DNA from 3 places in the Faecalimicrobium sp. JNUCC 81 genome. Region 1 is predicted to be linked to each of the others. Evidence: riboswitches for the same ligand, from Rfam matches in the RefSeq annotation. Region 1 holds a riboswitch; each other region holds the start of a gene.
What was found. A riboswitch is a leader RNA that binds a small molecule or an ion and turns the genes downstream of it on or off. The one in region 1 is predicted to bind glycine.
Positions count from the first base shown of each region.

Region 1 (2,279 bases):
GTGGAAATGCAACACCTAAAGGAAGTTCAGAATATATTATTGAAAATGGTAAAAAGATGTATTCTGAGTTATCTAAAGAAACAAAAGAATTTTTTGATTTTATGTTAGAAAATGAGCTTATGGATTTAGTAACTAAGAAATCTAAGGCAGCAGGTGGATATTGTACATATATACCAGATTATAAAGCACCATTTATATTTTCAAACTTTAATCAAACTGCGGATGATATAGATGTATTAACACATGAAGCGGGACATGCATTCCAGCTATATATGTCAACTTGGATAGATATGCCTGAAATAAATTTCCCAACCTATGAAAGTTGTGAAATTCATTCTATGAGTATGGAGTTTATAACATGGCCGTGGATGGAACTTTTCTTTAAAGAAGATACGAAAAAGTATAAATTTACTCATTTATCAGCCGCTATTAAATTTATACCATATGGAATAGTAGTAGATGAATTCCAGCACTATATTTATGAAAATCCAAATATGACTAAGGAAGAAAGAAAAAAAACTTGGAGAATGTTAGAAAAGAAATATCTTCCTCATAAAGACTATGAAGGATGTAAGTTTTTAGAAAATGGTGGATGGTGGTTTAAACAAGGCCATATATTTAAAAATCCTTTTTATTATATAGACTACACATTAGCTCAAATTTGCTCTTTACAGTTCTGGAAGAAAATGAGTGAAGATAAAGATAAAGGATGGCAAGACTACTTAGATATATGCAAGGTAGGTGGAACTAAATCATTCTTAGAAATTGTTGATATAGGAAATTTAAAATCTCCATTTGAAGATGGATGTGTTGAAAGTGTTATATTAAGTATTAAAAAATGGTTAGAAGAAGTAGATGATAGTAAGTTATAAAATAACTTTTGTCAACTTTAAAATATAGATTTAAAAATCATATAATTTTTTTAAAAAAATATGTTGAAAATCAAATAGAAAGATTATATACTTAGCTTAGATAGTATAGATATTATTAATAAAGAAAATAGAAAATTAAATATCCGAATGAAGGACATGGGAGACAACTTTTAAAGTGACCGAAGGGACAAACTTAATTTATTAACCCAATAAAATTAAGTGAAATTCTCAGGTGAAAATACTGTGTCTAGACGGAACTCTGAAGATTATATTAACAGAGAAAACGAATTGGGAATTTGTTTTCTCTGTTTTTTGTTGTAAAATAAATACGAAATATTGAAAGCGAGAGGGAGACATGGTAATAATAACTAATAACCCAATTGTTAAACAAGAGATTAAAGATAAAGAAATTTTACAAAAAGATATTACCTATATAGGAATACTAAAAGAATGCAGAGATTTAATACATAAGGGATATAAACTTTTATCTCATCCACTTTATGGAAGTGTAAAACCTAATGAAACACCATATCGAAGTATCATTATGAAAAAAGGAAAAAATCTAGATACAAATTCACTAATGTTAATAGAAGAAGCAATTTTGACTTCAAGTAAATTTCAAAACAATAAAAATACTCCAAATTGGACAGAAAAAGTTATAGATGATTTTAGAGTTATAGACTTTGATATCCTAAACAATACCTTACAAAGAATTTAATATATAAGTTACATATCATATTATTTTTAATAAACAGTATAGTATTATATAAAATAATATTGACAGACAAAGAGATATTCCTAAAGGTATTTTTTTAGCAAGTCCATTGTTTAAATGCAGTTTTTTAATATAAAAGGGGGTAGTTAAATGGAAAATTTATATGACTTAATTATAATAGGTTCAGGTCCAGCAGGTCTTTCTTCGGGTCTGTATGGAGCTAGAGCAAAGCTTAAGACACTTATAATAGAAAAATCAAAAACAGGTGGACAAATAGTTACAACACATGATGTAGCAAACTATCCAGGATCTATAGAAGATGCAAGTGGGCCAAAGTTAATAGCTAGAATGGTTGAACAATGCAAAAGCTTTGGGGCTGAAATGGTTAAAGACAATATAATTGAGGCTAGTATAGATGGAAAAATAAAAGTAGTAAAAGGTGAAAAAGGAGAATACAAAGGAAAAGCTCTTATAATAGCAACTGGTGCGACTCCAAAAAAATTAGGAGCACCAGGTGAAAAAGAACTTACTGGAAAAGGTGTATCTTATTGTGCAACATGTGATGGAGATTTCTTTACTGATTTAGAAGTATTTGCAGTTGGTGGAGGAAATAGTGCGGTAGAAGAAGGTATGTTTTTAACTAAGTTTGCAAGAAAAGTAACAATAGTTCATAGAGGAGATAAATTATCTTG
Region 1 covers NZ_CM132203.1:2,796,101-2,798,379, reverse strand. The annotation lists gene JNUCC81_RS14030 (M3 family oligoendopeptidase) at 1-872, shown strand, start outside; glycine riboswitch at 1,020-1,126, shown strand; gene JNUCC81_RS14025 (GrdX family protein) at 1,228-1,590, shown strand; gene trxB (thioredoxin-disulfide reductase) at 1,738-2,279, shown strand, end outside.

Region 2 (2,279 bases), 400 kb from region 1:
AATATCTTTTCCAGGTGGTAAAATAGAACTAGGTGAAGATCCTTATAATACGGCAATTCGTGAGACTTGCGAAGAACTAGGAACATTTAGTGATAATATTAAGATTATATCTGAACTTGACTTACTTGTAACACCGATGAATCTTATAGTTCATCCTTATTTAGGTTATATAAAGGATATTAGAGACTTAAATATAAATAAAGATGAAGTTGATCATATTTTTTTAGTACCTCTTGCTTATTTACTAGAAAATAAACCAACTTATTTTGATAACGAGATACAAATTATTCCTCATGATAATTTTCCTTATGATATAATACCAAACAAAAGAGATTATAAATTTGCTGTAGGCAAATATGATGTTTTCTTTTATAAATATAATAACTATGTAATTTGGGGAATAACCGCAAAAATATTAGAAAACTTCTTAAATTTAATAACTTCTTAAAGAAGTTATTTTTATTTTTACAAAACAAAAGACACTAGATTTAATAGTTATATCCATCAAACCTAATGCCTTTTACCAAAGCTTTTACTTTTAGTAAGCTTTTCCTCTCTTTGACTTTTATTAAATAGAACTTACAAATTAGTATATAAATCACCTATTGGTAATTGATTACAAAACTAAAAGTAATATATTAAAATGAGGTTGTTTTAATATATTTAATCTATTTAATATGATATCTCATTGATATCTCATCATCTATACCCCCAATAGATACTAGTAAAAGATTAGGTATTATCCTAGCTTTTATCTAGTAAGTATAGATACATAATTAACTTTCATTAACTATGTAATAATATATTAACCAATTGTTAAATTTAAATTCATTTTATTTTTATTTTTTATAAAAAATTTATTATTTGAATTAAAGTTACTTTTCATAAATATTTAACATTATATATATTTTTTAAATTTTAGTTGACATTTACTAATTATATATATATCATAAATATTAAATAATGCTATAACAAATCAATACCCGATTGAAGCTTTATAGAAGAGTTGTCAAAATGGCACACCGAAGGAGTTGCACTCTCAGGTACTTTTCCTTATAAAAGTAGGACTGTAAAGCTTAGGGAACTCTGGAGAGACCTATTATAGGCGCCGAAGGGGCAAGGCAATAACGCTCAATCTCTCAGGCAAAAGGACAGGGATAACATATTTTTTATTAATGTGCTTATTGTGCTTTAATTTAAAGTATCCTAGTGTATATCCAGAGCTAAATCTTTTAGATTTAGCTTTTTTTATTACACATATTTCGTTAATCACTTTATTAACTACCTGTCAATTAAAACTCTATTGATTTTAGGGCATAAAAAATAAGGAGTGTTTTTTATGAATTTAATTGATGTCTTTAACAAAATCGACTCTTTTATATGGGGTCCACCATTACTAGTTCTTTTAGTTGGTACTGGTATATTATTTACTTTTAAACTTGGTTTCTTACAAATAAGAAAGTTACCTCAGTCTTTAAGACTTATATTTAAGGCTGAAAATAGTGGTACTGGTGATATTTCAAGCTTCGGTGCTTTATGTACCGCACTTGCTGCTACAGTAGGAACAGGAAACATCGTTGGTGTAGCAACTGCTATAAAAGCAGGTGGTCCTGGTGCTTTATTTTGGATGTGGCTTGCTGCCTTCTTTGGAATGGCTACAAAATATGCAGAAGGTCTTCTTGCTATAAAGTACAGAGTAAAGGACTCAAACGGAAATATCTCAGGTGGTCCAATGTATTATATCGTAAATGGAATGGGCGAAAAATATAAACCTCTAGCTATATTTTTCTCTGTAAGTGGTATATTAGTTGCTTTACTTGGAATAGGAACTTTTACACAAGTTAATTCTATAACAGATTCTATAAACGGAAGTTTTGGTGTAGATCCTAAAATTACAGGTGTTATTATCGCAGTGCTTGTTGCGTTTGTAATATTTGGAGGATTACAAAGCATTTCTAATGTAGCAACTAAAATCGTACCTTTTATGGCTACTGTGTATATATTAATATGTTCTTTAATAATTATAACTTTCTTTAATAAAGTACCAGAAACATTTGTATTAATAATAAAAAGTGCATTTACTCCAACAGCTGCTTTTGGTGGATTTTTAGGTGCTACTGTATCAATGGCAATTAGAAATGGTATCGCTCGTGGAGTGTTTTCAAATGAATCTGGACTTGGTAGTGCTCCAATAGCTGCTGCTGCTGCAAAGACTGAATGGCCAGCTGAACAAGGACTTATTTCTATGACAGGTACTCTTATCGATAGTTTAATAATCT
Region 2 covers NZ_CM132203.1:2,395,554-2,397,832, forward strand. The annotation lists gene JNUCC81_RS11990 (NUDIX hydrolase) at 1-448, shown strand, start outside; glycine riboswitch at 1,077-1,165, shown strand; gene JNUCC81_RS11995 (alanine/glycine:cation symporter family protein) at 1,340-2,279, shown strand, end outside.
Region 2: another riboswitch for glycine. It lies ahead of JNUCC81_RS11995 (alanine/glycine:cation symporter family protein); the one in region 1 lies ahead of JNUCC81_RS14025 (GrdX family protein).

Region 3 (2,279 bases), 900 kb from region 1:
ACTCAAAAAGAACTTGCCATTAAATCTAAAGAAAGTTTAGAAAAAAGTAATAAATTTAATAAAAAAATTGCAACTCAAATAGTTCCAGCCAGTGCATTTTATGAGGCTGAGGATTATCATCAAAATTATTATAAAAAAAATCCGCTTCATTATGATATGTACTATAAAGGTTCTGGAAGATATGACTTTATAAAGAACAATTGGTCTGAGAGTAAATATAATAAGAATGATTTAAAAAAAATTTTAACTCCTATCCAATTTGAAGTAACACAAAATGATAAAACAGAACCACCATTTCAAAATGAGTACTATGATAATAATGAAAAAGGAATATATGTAGATATTATAAGCGGAGAAGTGCTATTTTCATCTAAAGATAAATTCGATTCGGGTTGTGGATGGCCAAGTTTTTCAAAACCTGTTGATGATAAATTTATAGATGAAAAATTTGATTTTTCTCACGGAATGTATAGGGTAGAGGTAAGAAGTAATAAATCGGATTCTCATTTAGGTCATGTATTTGATGATGGACCAAAAGAATTAGGTGGTCTTAGATACTGTATAAACTCTGCATCACTTAAATTCATTCCTCTAGATAAAATGGATGAAGAAGGATATGGAGATTATTTAGATAAAATATAAAAATCAAAAATAACTATTTATATTTGTTGACACTAGTAAAGCATACTACTACAATTGAAATATAAAATAAAATACTTGCCAAGTGACGTTAACGAGAGATACTTTTTGATTAAAGAGCCGAAGAAGCAATTTGGAAAACTTCCAATTTTTCAAAGAAACTTTCAGGCAAAGATATCGTTAACCGATGGATCTCTGGAAAGACCTTATATTAAATATAAGGCACCGAAGAAGCAATAATACCGAGTATTAAAACTTTCAGGTACAAGAAACAGAGGATATAGGAATATTACTTAATATACCTATATCCTTTTTTATGTTGAAGTAATTTATATTTTAAAGGGAGATTTAAAGTATGGAAAATTTAAAGAAAACGCATTTAGCAGGTCAGCATGAATCTTTAGGGGCAAAGATGGTAGATTTTGCAGGATGGTTTATGCCAATAGAATATGAAGGATTAAAAAAAGAACATGAAGCTGTAAGAAACCATTCAGGTATATTTGATGTGTCACACATGGGAGAAGTTGAAATTAAAGGAGAGGATGCAAAAGAATATATTCAAAATTTAGTAACAAATGATGTTTGTAAATTAGAAAATAATCAAGCCATGTATACCTTTATGTGTTATCCTCATGGAGGAGTAGTTGACGATTTATTAGTTTATAAATTTAATGAAAATTACTATTATTTAGTTATAAATGCAAGTAATATAGAAAAAGATTTTAATTGGATGAACGATAACAAAAAATGTTACAATGTAGACATTATAAACATATCTAATAAAGTTTCAGAAATTGCAATTCAAGGACCTTTATCTCAAGAAATACTTCAAGAAATATGTAATGAAAACTTAGACGAAATTAAACCATTTCACTTTAGAAATAATATAAATGTTAATGGAGTTAATGCTTTAATATCAAGAACTGGATACACAGGGGAAGATGGGTTTGAAATATATTGTAAAAATGAAGATGTAGAAAGCGTTTGGGTAAAACTATTAGAAATAGGTGAAAAAAATAACATAAAACCTTGTGGACTTGGATGTAGAGATACTCTAAGATTTGAAGCATGCTTACCTCTTTACGGAAATGAATTAAGTGATAAAATTACACCGATTGAAGCAGGACTTTCATTTTTTGTTAAATTAAATAAAGATAATTTTATAGGAAAAGAAGAATTAGCAAAACAAAAAGAAAATGGATTAGAAAGAAAGCTTGTAGGTTTTGAAATAATAGGAAAAAACATAGCAAGACATGGTTATGAAGTTAGTATTGAAGATAAAATAATAGGATATGTTACAACTGGATATAAATCACCAACCTTAAATAAATGTATAGGATTAGCTCTTATAGATTTTAATTACGCTGAAATAGGAAAAGAAATAAATATAATAATTAGAAATAAGAAAGCAAAAGCAAAAATTATAAATAAAAAATTTTATATTAAACCAACATTAACTCATGCATAAAGAGAAGTATTAAGATTATTTAAATTGATATTAAAATTATTATGGGGGTAAATTATGTTTAAATATATACCACTTACAGAAGATGACAAATCAAAAATGCTAAATGAGATAGGGGTAAAATCTATAGACAACTTATTTGATGATATACCAGATGAATTAAAACTAAATAGAA
Region 3 covers NZ_CM132203.1:1,896,476-1,898,754, reverse strand. The annotation lists gene msrA (peptide-methionine (S)-S-oxide reductase MsrA) at 1-642, shown strand, start outside; glycine riboswitch at 725-829, shown strand; gene gcvT (glycine cleavage system aminomethyltransferase GcvT) at 995-2,107, shown strand; gene gcvPA (aminomethyl-transferring glycine dehydrogenase subunit GcvPA) at 2,162-2,279, shown strand, end outside.
Region 3: another riboswitch for glycine. It lies ahead of gcvT (glycine cleavage system aminomethyltransferase GcvT); the one in region 1 lies ahead of JNUCC81_RS14025 (GrdX family protein).